DNA from 3 places in the Pseudoalteromonas sp. CO342X genome. Region 1 is predicted to be linked to each of the others. Evidence: predicted binding sites of a transcription regulator. Region 1 holds the regulator's gene; each other region holds the start of a gene.
The links. Region 1 encodes MetJ, which represses methionine synthesis genes. Its sites were predicted from a motif close to TAGACGTCTAGACGTCTA; they were not measured.
Positions count from the first base shown of each region.

Region 2: the regulator MetJ is predicted to act here: its motif matches at 2,051-2,068, upstream of metA (homoserine O-succinyltransferase).
Region 3: the regulator MetJ is predicted to act here: its motif matches at 1,903-1,920, upstream of metK (methionine adenosyltransferase).

Region 1 is NZ_SGPH01000034.1:46,302-50,597, reverse strand. It holds gene priA (primosomal protein N') at 1-149, opposite strand, end outside; gene rpmE (50S ribosomal protein L31) at 364-579, shown strand; gene EXT47_RS15235 (malic enzyme-like NAD(P)-binding protein) at 1,352-2,593, shown strand; gene metJ (met regulon transcriptional regulator MetJ) at 2,675-2,995, opposite strand; gene metB (cystathionine gamma-synthase) at 3,340-4,296, shown strand, end outside.
Region 2 is NZ_SGPH01000022.1:47,681-51,976, reverse strand. It holds gene EXT47_RS11720 (tetratricopeptide repeat protein) at 1-41, opposite strand, end outside; gene EXT47_RS11715 (Ig-like domain-containing protein) at 292-1,023, shown strand; gene EXT47_RS11710 (DMT family transporter) at 1,070-1,960, opposite strand; gene metA (homoserine O-succinyltransferase) at 2,138-3,085, shown strand; gene EXT47_RS11700 (homocysteine S-methyltransferase family protein) at 3,075-4,154, shown strand; gene metH (methionine synthase) at 4,164-4,296, shown strand, end outside.
Region 3 is NZ_SGPH01000010.1:106,951-111,246, reverse strand. It holds gene tkt (transketolase) at 1-1,761, opposite strand, end outside; gene metK (methionine adenosyltransferase) at 2,022-3,173, shown strand; gene EXT47_RS02480 (HDOD domain-containing protein) at 3,235-4,080, opposite strand; gene EXT47_RS02475 (CYTH domain-containing protein) at 4,191-4,296, opposite strand, start outside.

The DNA of each region.
Region 1 (4,296 bases):
CCTTTTTTAGCAAGCACAATCGCTGTGCAGCGACGGTTGGCGAAATTGACGGTGACTCTCATTCCTGCTTCAACTTGCATGGTTGGTGCTAGCAAATAGTCGAATGTTCGGTGCAGTGGCAGCTTTAAAGCTACTTCAAGAATGAGCATGTATTACAATTCCATAAAGTGAGCGCAGTGACGAAGTATATACCTAAGGTGGTACGAATTGAAAATGTACTCTGCGACGGTGACAAAAAACTCTGAAATATTGCTTGTAGATTGTTCAGATAGGCACTAAAATACGCATCCACATTTTTGTATAACTACGTATGGTGCCAGACTTCGGGTTTGGAGAGCGATACGGCCTTAACTAGAGGTTGCTATGAAAGAAGGTATTCACCCTAATTACGAGACGATCACTGCATCGTGCTCTTGCGGTAACAAGTTCGAAACTCGTTCAACGCTATGTAAAGATATTCACCTAGACGTATGTTCTGCATGTCACCCGTTCTACACTGGTAAGCAGAAGATCCTTGACACAGGTGGCCGTGTAGATCGCTTTAACAAGCGTTTCGGTGCACTTAGCAGCAAGAAGTAATCTTGTTGGTCTAGTCGAAAAAAGCACCTTAGGGTGCTTTTTTTGTGCCTGTTTGAAAATACCTTCCCGATTTATACATTCTGTTCTTCATTGACAGAAAGACCGTCAGTCATCCCGCCTTCATTGTGTCTTTTATTCTTCTAAAATAAAAAACTTGCCAGTTTGGCAGCAAAACTTTACTGATCTCTTGGGTAGAGTAAAAACTCTATTTAGTAGATAAATACTGAACATTTACGAGCTTAAGTTGTGAAAATAATCAAAGCTCATATAGTAAATAGTATCAGGTATGAGCATTTTATATAAACAAAAGTCAGTATATTGCGATTAAATGTCGGTATCTTGATGTTAAAATTAGCTAAGTTGCTATTTTCTTATTGTTTTTATAATTAGTGTACATTTGTGTTGATTTTCTACACTTTGTGCTGGTTTTAGCGTCTTATTTTTTAAGTTTTAGTCATTTTATTTGTGAAATATTTCTTAAAATTGAGCTTATCTTCTCGGAAAAGTATAGAAAATACCGTGCTAGTGGATAGACCTGATTTTACTTGAATAATGAGCAAAACTCGGTATTGTGTGAATACGGTCGATTAACTATATGTCCTATTGACATACCGCGACAGCAAAGCACATACGCTTGTTGAGCGGTTGAATGTCGTCGCTCATATAGTTAATCGCACTGTGTGTTGCTGTAACCAGCCTGATAGGTTGCCAACATTCAGAATGCGAACGTTTACCACACTCTCACATTAACTTCGTAGGAAAATATCGCGCCATGACAGATTTTCGTCAACAAGCTCTAGATTATCACGAGAAGCCCGTTCCAGGTAAAATCAGTGTTGAACTCACTAAACCTGCCGAGACCGTAAAAGACTTAGCACTTGCATACAGCCCAGGTGTTGCAGAGCCAGTACGTGAAATCGCGGCTGATCCGGCGAATGCATACCGTTACACGGGTAAAGGAAATATGGTTGCGGTGATCAGTAATGGTACGGCAATTCTTGGCTTGGGTAACTTAGGTCCTTTGGCGTCAAAGCCTGTTATGGAAGGTAAGGCGCTATTATTTAAGCGTTTTGCGGGTCTTGATTCAATCGATATCGAAGTTAAGCACAACACCACCGAAGACTTCATCAATACGGTGGCAAATATCGCAGACACATTTGGCGGTATTAACCTAGAAGATATTAAAGCGCCAGAGTGCTTTGAAATTGAGCGCGCGCTAATCGAACGTTGTGACGTTCCTGTATTCCATGATGATCAGCACGGCACCGCAATTGTAACCGCTGCGGGTATGCTGAATGCGTTGGAAATTCAAGGTAAAGATATTCATGATGCGATTATTGTGTGTCTTGGCGCGGGTGCAGCCGCTATTGCTTGTATGGAATTACTGATCAAATGCGGTGCTCAACGTGAGCACATCTATATGCTGGACAGAAAAGGCGTGATCCATACTCGTCGTGATGACCTAAATGAATACAAAGAGCTGTTTGCAAACAACACGGATAAGCGTACGTTACAAGACGTGATTGCAGATGCGGACGTATTTGTTGGTGTTTCTGGCCCAGACTTACTTTCTGCTGAGGATCTAAAGCTAATGGCTGACAAGCCAGTGGTATTTGCTTGTTCTAACCCAGACCCTGAGATCAGCCCTGAAGTTGCACACGGTGCACGTAATGATTTGATCATGGCGACTGGTCGCTCAGATTATCCAAACCAAGTAAATAACGTGTTGTGTTTCCCGTTTATCTTCCGTGGTGCGCTTGATGTACGTGCAACCGCTATCAATGATGAGATGAAGATTGCAGCGGTTGAAGCAATTAGAACGATTGCTAAAGAGCCTGTGCCTGCTGAAGTGTTAAAAGCGGCTGACGTGGATAGTCTTGAGTTTGGTCCTGAGTACATTATTCCAAAACCAATGGATCCGCGTTTGTTACCTCGTATCGCAAAAGCGGTAGCGGTAGCTGCAATTGAATCAGGTGTGGCCCAAATCGATATGCCAGCTGGATACATGGAATAATACCATTGGTATTATCCAAATGAAAAAAGCCTCGATTGAGGCTTTTTTTGTGTCTGTATGTCCACAGAGAAAGAATAGTTATCACTCTTCGTTTATTTCTGGGATCTCCAAACCGCGCTCTTCCATTATTTGTCTTACCTCTAACGGAATACGCTCTGGATTATCTTTTCTCAAGTCTTCATCGCTCGGCAGTGGCTGACCTGTGAAGGCATGTAGAAACGCCTCACATAAAAGCTCACTGTTCGTGGCATGACGTAAGTTATTCACTTGGCGACGTGTACGCTCATCAGTTAGCACTTTGAGTACATTCAGAGGTATGCTCACCGTGATCTTTTTTACTTGCTCTGCTTTCTTACCGTGTTCTGCATATGGGTGAATATACTCACCGTTCCATTTTGCCATAATTGTGTACTTGCCTCAGTTACATCAATGCCAATATGACTGGGTTCTGGTCTACATTATTCACCAACCGCATGAATATAGGGATAACCTTACGAATTAAAGATAAATCCCAAACTCAAATAGATGAATAAACTAATCCGCCATAGCGAGATAGAAGAATCTCTGCCATAGTTTTCAATAACTCAGTCGTATTAGCAACGCCTAGAGTGGCGAAATTTTATCGGTTTAAAAAAGATAGTCAAATACTAGTTATTTAGCCATTTAGCAGTATAAATGTTTTGACTTCTAGTTTCTGTTGTTCTAACCTTTTAGACGTCTAAACATCCAAATATCTAGGTGACCTTATGAGTCAAGTTAACAAATCGACGGTTGTAGTGCGTCATGGTATAGAAGCTGATAAAGCACATGGGGCAGTAGTGCCACCGCTTTACCTTTCTACCACCTATTCTTTTGCCGATTTTGATACCAAACGCGACTACGATTATGGACGCAGTGGTAACTTTAATCGTGATGTGCTTGCACAGGCACTTACCGAACTTGAAGGTGGTGCTCGTGGCATTATTACCGCGACTGGCATGGCTGCCGTTCACCTAGTAACTCAGCTACTTAACCATGACGATACGCTGGTTATTCCACATGACTGTTACGGTGGTAGCTATCGCTTGTTTACATCGCTTGCTAAGCGTGGATTGCTCAAATTAGCCGTCTTGGATCTCACACAATCGGAAAGTCTTGCACAGCTGCAGCAGATCAAACCTAAATTAGTTTGGATTGAAACACCAAGTAACCCAATATTAAGGCTAACGGATATAGAAGCTGTCGTAAATGCAGCACACGCAGTGGGGGCTTTGGTCGCCGCCGACAACACCTTCTTGTCTCCAGCACTACAAAATCCCATTGCCTTTGGCGTAGATGTAGTCGTGCATTCAACTACTAAATATATCAATGGTCATTCTGATGTCGTGGGGGGCGCGGTGATCGCGCGTACACAGGTGTTGGGTGATGAGTTAGCTTGGTGGGCGAATAATATCGGTATTACAGGTGCACCTTTTGATAGCTACCTTACCCTACGTGGACTGCGCACCTTAAACGTGCGTTTACGCCAACATCAAGAAAATGCTCAGCTTATTGCGGAGTATTTAGAAAAGTCGCCGTATGTTAGCCAAGTTTATTACCCTGGCCTTGAGTCGCATCCTCAACACGAACTTGCGAAAAAACAACAGCTCGGCTTTGGTGGCATGGTGAGCTTTGATATCAAAGGCGATCTGCAAACATCAGCGAAGTTTTTAACGTCTCTAACG
Region 2 (4,296 bases), on a different contig from region 1:
GCCGGTAACACAACGAGCAGTAAAGCTAAAAGCAAAGGCATAAATATTAGTCTAGATACATTGTTTTTACATATTAATATAATGGTAACAAAAAGTCGTGTCTGCCTTTAATAAATCTCAGGTGGACTATTTTTTGTATTTTGTTGCTGTCTAGCTGCTGTTGTTTAACTTTGCCAGTACGACCAAGTCTCGATTTGTTAATATTGTTAGTTTAATGTGTTTTTGGTATGGTCTTGTTGCTAATTAAGGCCCAGCTGAAGAAGCTGGAAATCAATCCATAAGGAAATAAAAATGAAGTTAAATACAATGTGGCTAAAGTCACTTAGCGTCGGTGTCGCGTTATTTGCACCATTAGTGAATGCCGCTCCTCAGCTTGATAAAGCCATATTTGAGTACAATGCTGGATTAAACATCCAAGAGGAATTTAATATCTTTGCCGATGGCAAGGTGACTGATCCAAATTATCCAAATAGTGAGCTACGTATTCAACTGGATAGTAGCAAAAGCTACGATCAAATTGGCTTTTATGACAAAACTTACACTACATACGGTCAGGCGGTTGCATACAACACATTAGACAGACGTTGGGTTAAATTTAAGGGTAAGGTGCTTTATTTTTCAGGCGAAGACAACGGTAACCAAAAGATAGATACGATTTCTTTTCGCATTGTTAATCCTGCTGGAGAAACATCGGAGTGGGGAGAGATCAGAGTTAGCTTAGACCAAGCGTTTGGTGGTAATTACGATGTGTATCCGAGTGATGACTCGGCACAAACCTTTGCTGGTCAACCTGTTGATGTGTACGTTAAAGATAACGATAGTGGCGTACCATATTATTATGGTGTTGAGATTTTTAGCTCACCAGCTAACGGTACAGTATCTGTTAACAGTGACTACTCCATTACTTACACACCAAAAGCTGGGTTCATTGGCCAGGATTCGTTCCAATATCGCATTAAGGGTAACAACCTTTATGATATTACAAGCGCGCCGGCGACAGTTTCTATTTCGGTAGCAAATTAACCCCAAACTCAGGCCAATATGCACACATATTAAGTGTGTATATTGGCTATCCTTTTAGCAATAAAAATACTCCAGCCAAAGCAATTAGGCCTCCAAACATCATAGACTTAGTAATAGTTTCTCTGCGCAGTAGTCCAATCGTCATGACCATGAGCGGTGCCGTTGCAAAGATGGTTTGTGCGATAGCGGGATCGGTATGATTAACGGAAATCAACTGTAGCCACAGCCCAATAAAGGTGCCAAAAAACACTGCAACGAATAACCAGTTTTTACCGTCGATTTGTTTAAGTGTGAGTGCTTTAAACAGGCTTTGTGATTTCAAATAAACAACAATAAAGGCCACAAATAGGGTGCCGGATCCCAAGCGGATAAGTGCCGCCCACAAACTACTAATGCTTTGGTTATTTAGCGCACCTTTGGAAAGTACCATACCCGCAGCTTGGCAAATGGCAGCCGTGAGTGCAAAGCAGACTCCCAAGAGATAATGTTTTTTGTCTAATACCGGCTGGCTTCTACTTGGCTTAATCGCCAGCATCACACCAACGGTTGTCACTGCAATGCCGAGCCAAGCGGATGCGCTGAGATAAACACCAAGAAGTACAATGTTTAAGATCCCCGCGATGGCAGGTGCAAGACTTTCAATAACCAAAGTGCGAGCAGGACCTATATTTCTAAGTGCGGCAAAGTAGGCGCTGTCACCAATAGCTATGCCCAGTATCCCACTGGCTATCAGCCAGCCCCAGCTCGAGAGTAAGGTCGGGTACATAGCATCACCTGCGATGAGCAAACACAAGATCATCAAAGCAGAAGCGATGACGCCTTTGCTGACGTTCAACTCAAATGGACTAAGGTGATGGCTAAATCGTTTATACAGTATAGTTGAGCAAGCCCATACCCCAGCCGCCGCAATCGCTGCCGCTTCGCCAATACCAATCATAAATATCAAGTTTCATGTGTTTATTAATATGGTGGCAAGTATACATAAATTGAAATAGTCAGTGAGAGGTGAGGCATTAAATTATTATCATAAATGTTTAGACGTCCATACATCTAGAGGTTGAATTTTTCCAGTTTTTGTCCATAATAATGCCATTCGATTAGTCTGGAGCAGCGCATGCCAATCACCGTCACCGACGAACTCCCAGCCATTGCCCAATTGCGTCATGAAAATGTGTTCGTGATGCCACAAAGTCGTGCATCAACGCAAGAGATCCGCCCAATGCGGCTCGCGATACTAAACTTGATGCCGAATAAGGTGGAGACTGAGGTGCAATTTATCCGATTACTGGCAAATACCCCTTTGCAGGTGAATGTTGATTTGTTGCGACTAGACACCCACCGCAGCTCTGAAAACTCAGAGCAGCATCTAGATATGTTTTACCGCTATTTTTCGGATGTGAAAGATCAAAACTATGATGCTTTGATAGTCACCGGTGCGCCGCTGGCGCATCTTGAATATGACGATGTGGTGTATTGGCAGGAATTACAGGCGTTTTTTGATTGGGCTGAGCACCATGTTACTTCAACCCTGTTTTCTTGTTGGGCCGCACATGCCGGTTTGTATCACCATTATGGGTTAAAGCGAGCACTCAAAAATGACAAACTGTGTGGCGTATTTAAGCACCACTGTTATTTTGATCACGGGGCGCTCACTCGCGGCTTTGATGATGAGTTTTTGGTGCCACACTCACGCTATGGTCATATCGACATCGACAAAATTAACGCGTGTAAAGATCTAGTGGTGTTAGCAGGCTCTGAAAAAGTGGGCGCTTACTTAATTAAAAATCACTCAGGTAGTCAAGTATATATTACCGGTCATCCTGAATACGACGCCGATACGCTACAAAAAGAATACCTTCGCGATTGTGAAAAAATGGCCAACGCACCGCAGCCTGAGAACTATTTTCCTGAGAATGACACCAGCAAACGTCCATCTAAGACATGGCAAAGCCATGCATTCTTGTTATTCTCAAATTGGTTAAACTACTATGTTTACCAAACCACACCTTATGATATTAACTTAGTTAGCCAAGATGTAAGGACTAACAATTATGCCGAATAATGTAGCCGTAAACGGTGAGCAAATAGCAGAGCAGCTTAAGCAAGCGATGCAGCAACGTATTCTGATCTTAGATGGTGCAATGGGAACCATGATCCAAAAGCACAAATTAGAAGAAGAAGACTATCGCGGTGAGCGCTTTAAAGATTGGCATGTCCTTATCAAAGGCAACAACGATCTGCTAAGTTTGACGCAGCCTGAGATAATCAAACAGATCCATCGCGATTATTTAGCTGCTGGCGCGGATATCATTGAAACCAATACTTTTAATGCTACCACCATCTCGATGGAAGATTATGATATGGCAAGCCTAAGTCGTGAGATTAATCTTGAATCGGCGAAGCTTGCACGTGCGGTGTGTGATGAATTTACCGCCAAAGATCCTAGCAAGCCTCGCTATGTGGCTGGTGTGCTTGGTCCAACGTCAAAAACCTGTTCGATTTCTCCAGATGTAAACGACCCTGGTTTTCGCAATATCACTTTTGACAAATTGGTTGCAGCCTATGTTGAATCAACGCTTGCTCTTATCGAGGGCGGCGCTCACCTTATTTTGATTGAGACTATTTTTGATACGCTCAACGCCAAAGCCGCCTCTTACGGTGTAGAAGAAGCGTTCGAGCAAGCGGGTGTCACTCTGCCTGTTATGATCTCGGGCACTATCACCGACGCTTCCGGTCGCACGCTGTCAGGGCAAACCACCGAGGCGTTTTATAACTCCATTCGCCATATTAAGCCAATCTCTATCGGCCTCAACTGCGCGCTAGGCCCAGACTTATTAAGACAATATGTAGAAGAGCTGTCACGGGTTTGTGAGACCTTTACCTCTGTGCATCCAAACGCAGGGCTTCCTAACGAGTTTGGTGAATACGACCTAGAAGCCGACGACATGGCAAAAGAGATTATCGATTGGGGCAATGAAGGGTTTATCAATATTGTTGGCGGCTGCTGTGGTACCACGCCCGAACATATTCGCGCCTTCGCGAGAGGACTTGCACGAACTCAGCCGCGCAGCTTGCCTGACATCGAAGTGCGGATGCGTTTGGCAGGTCTTGAAGCCTGTAACTTAAATTAGGAATTCACCATGACACAAACAGCAGTATTTACCAATGTCGGTGAACGTACCAATGTAACGGGATCGGCAAAATTTAAGCGCTTAATTTTAGAAGAAGATTACGAAACCGCGCTGGATGTTGCCAGAGAGCAGGTTGAAAGCG
Region 3 (4,296 bases), on a different contig from region 1:
GTCCGTTGAAGGCATAGACACAACACGCACCTTTTTACCTTCTGCACGAAGCTTATCCGCAGACTCAACCGCAAGTTGCACTTCAGAACCGGTTGCAATAAGGATGATTTCAGGTTCACCATCACAAGATAGTACATAACCACCTTGCTTAATCGCTGCAACTTGCTCAGCTGTACGTGGCTGCTGTGCAAGACCTTGACGGGTAAATACAAGTGCAGATGGACCATCAGCGCGTTCAACCGCTTGCTGCCAAGCAACTGCTGACTCAACTTGGTCACATGGACGCCAGCTCGCAAGGTTTGGCGTAGTGCGTAAGTTCGCCATTTGTTCTACAGGTTGGTGTGTTGGACCATCTTCACCAAGACCGATTGAATCATGAGTATACACAAAGATACTTCTTTGCTTCATCAATGCAGCCATACGTACGGCATTACGCGCGTATTCCATAAACATCAGGAATGTCGCACCGTAAGGGATAAAGCCTCTGTGCAGTGCAATACCATTCATGATGGCAGACATACCAAATTCACGCACACCGTAGAAAATGTAGTTACCCGCAGCATCTTCTGCCGTTAAGCCTTTAGATTGATCCCAAAGTGTTAAGTTAGAACCCGCAAGGTCAGCAGAGCCACCCATAAACTCAGGTAGAATTGGGCCATAGGCATTCAATGCATTTTGTGATGCTTTACGAGTTGCTGGGTTTGCAGGATTCGCTTGAAGCTCTGCGATATAGGTTTCTGTTTTCTCAGACCAGTCTGCTGGAAGCTCGCCTTTCATGCGACGCTCAAATTCAGCAGCAAGCTCAGGATAATGCATTTGGTATTCAGTAAACTTAATCAACCAGTCACTTTGTTGATTTTGACCACGTGCTGTTGCGTCCCATTTCGCGTACACATCTTCTGGTATTTCAAATGCACCGTGCTCCCAACCAAGGAATTCACGTGCCGCTTTGATTTCATCATCACCTAGCGGTGCACCGTGACAATCATGGCTACCAGATTTATTTGGTGAACCATAACCGATAACCGTTTTACAACAAATAAGGGTTGGCTTGTCAGACTCTGCTTGCGCCGCTTCGATTGCCGCTTTAATCGCATCGCTATCGTGGCCATCAACACCGGCAATAACATGCCAGCCATAAGACTCAAAGCGTTTTGGTGTATCGTCGCTAAACCAACCTTCAACTTCACCGTCGATTGAAATACCGTTGTCATCCCAAAATGCAATCAGTTTGCCAAGACCAAGGGTACCCGCAAGTGAACAAGCTTCGTGTGAGATACCTTCCATCAAACAGCCATCACCTAAAAATGCATAGGTATAGTGATTAACGATGTCGTAATCTTCACGGTTAAACTGTGCAGCCAATGCTTTTTCAGCAATCGCCATACCTACCGCATTAGTAATACCCTGACCTAATGGGCCTGTAGTCGTTTCAATACCTGGCGCATAACCATATTCTGGGTGACCTGGTGTTTTTGAGTGTAGCTGACGGAAGTTTTTGATGTCATCAATTGATAAGTCATAACCCGACAAATGCAACAATGAATAAATTAACATCGAGCCGTGACCGTTTGATAATACGAAGCGATCTCTGTCGAACCACTCAGGATTACTTGGGTTGTGCTTTAAAAAATCGCGCCAAAGTACTTCTGCGATGTCCGCCATGCCCATAGGGGCTCCTGGGTGGCCAGACTTGGCCTTTTGTACAGCGTCCATGGAAAGAACGCGAATTGCATTAGCAAGTTCTTTGCGAGATGGCATGAATTCTCCTACCTTTAAATGTGTTTCGCGGGGGTTTGAGCCCATTCTTACTTATTTATATGGCTAACTGCAACGGCAAAGGCCATAAAAAAACGGGTACAGACGGACTTTTTCCGACCATTAAAAAAGTTTGCACAATTTTGGACGTCTAGGCGTAAAATAACTAGTCAATGCCTAGGTTTTTTGGTTAGAATACGCCCCTTAATTTTTCGCGCTGTCCCTGATGTTTGTGAAGCGCAATATTTGTGAGCATAAATACAATGGCTAAACATTTATTTACTTCTGAATCTGTTTCTGAAGGCCATCCAGATAAAATTGCCGATCAGATCTCTGATGCGGTTCTAGATGCCATCCTTGAGCAAGATCCAAAAGCACGTGTTGCGTGTGAAACTTACGTTAAAACCGGTATGGTTATGGTTGGTGGTGAAATCACAACTAGCGCTTGGGTTGATATCGAGGAATTAACTCGTAAGACCGTGCGTGAAATTGGTTACACACACTCTGACATGGGCTTTGACGCTGATTCATGTGCAATCCTTAACACCATTGGTAAGCAATCACCTGATATTAACCAAGGTGTTGACCGTACTCGTCCAGAAGAGCAAGGTGCTGGTGACCAAGGCCTAATGTTTGGTTACGCGTGTAACGAAACTGACGTACTTATGCCTGCGCCTATCACATACTCACACCGTTTAGTTCAGCGCCAAGCGCAAGTTCGTAAAGACGGCACGCTACCTTGGTTACGTCCAGACGCTAAGTCTCAGGTAACATTCGCGTACGAAAACGGTAAAGCAGTAGGTATCGACGCAGTCGTATTATCTACACAGCACTGTGATTCTGTATCACAAGCTGACCTTGTAGAAGCTGTGATGGAAACTATCATCAAGCCTACATTACCTGCAGAGCTTATCACTGAAGCAACTAAGTTCTTCATCAACCCAACTGGCCGTTTCGTTATCGGTGGTCCTATGGGTGACTGTGGTCTAACTGGTCGTAAAATCATCGTAGATACATACGGCGGTATGGCTCGTCACGGTGGTGGTGCATTCTCTGGTAAAGATCCATCAAAAGTTGACCGTTCTGCAGCTTACGCAGCGCGTTACGTTGCAAAGAACATTGTTGCCGCTGGCCTTGCTGACAAGTGTGAGATCCAAGTGTCTTACGCAATCGGTGTTGCTGAACCTACTTCTATCAGTGTAGAAACTTTCGGTACAGCCAAGCTTGATGAGTCGCGTTTAATCGAACTTATCCGCGCGCACTTCGACTTACGTCCTTACGGTCTAATCACTATGCTAGACCTTGAGCGTCCAATTTATCAGCCTACTGCTGCTTACGGCCACTTTGGTCGTGAAGAGTTCCCTTGGGAAGCAACAGATAAAGCTGACGCACTACGTGAAGCTGCAGGCCTATAACCCCTGCTGAAAAAGTAAAAAAGGCGCCAAGTGCGCCTTTTTTAATGCCCATAGATAACCCCTACCCGATAAATACCTCGTCGACATCATCTTTTAAGTTTTGATACTCATCATCATGAAGATTAAGCTCAATCATCACCTTGTCTTTAAATAGATACCAATCCGCTGCGCTTCTAAAATGTTTTGCTTCGAAACAGAGGTTTTCAGCCAGTTTAAGTGCCGCAAAGGTTTGCACATGTTGTGCATTTTTTTGCTCTTCAAGATAGCTAACGTCATGGTGGCGCAAAATCATCTGGCATATTTCTTTGGGTAAGTGCCAAGACGTCGCAAGAAAGTAGCCTATCACAGTGTGGGGCACTGGATACTTTTGCTGCTCGTAGTAAATCAATGTTTGCTCAGGCCGCTCTATAGACTGTTTTATTACCTCAGCGTAGTCAGGATATTTTACGGCCATTGCTGGGATCCCGGCATCGTGAAAGAGTCCGAGCAGCTGCAAATTCTCTAGGGGTAATGATGCTTTTAAATGATGTCCAACCACCATTGCTGCTTTTGAGATATCCGCAGCATTATCCCAAAACTGCTGCAGTGAAATACAGCACTTTGACTGCTCAAACGCATTTTTAAGCAAATACCCAGTCACTAGCTGCGTAATACAGGTAACGCCCAAAAACATCACAGCTTGTTTTATATCAGTGATTGTACGGGCAAGACCATAAGCCGGTGAATTAATTACCTTTAATACCGCAGCAGACGCACCAACATCTGCCGCAATAATATCCGCCACGGTAAATAACTCAGGCTCCGGTTGTGATAGTTCATTTTGTAAGGCTTGTAATATTTCAGGCTTAGCAGGTAAGTTAAATCCGCCGCGCAAATCATTCAGCACTTTATCGTCTATATCGATCATTGGGCTACCTCAGAATTGATACACCCAAGTTTAGTTCATCGCCTGATATTTGCAGTATTGATTGTAATGAAGTGGTACAAAAAAGCGGGATAAAACCCCGCTTAATCTGGTTAGAACCAATATGGTTCGCTATGCATGGAAGATTGTCGACTTTGCTCCATAGCACTTATTAAAAAGTCTGATTTTTGCTTAAGCCATGCCTGCACTTCTTGCAGC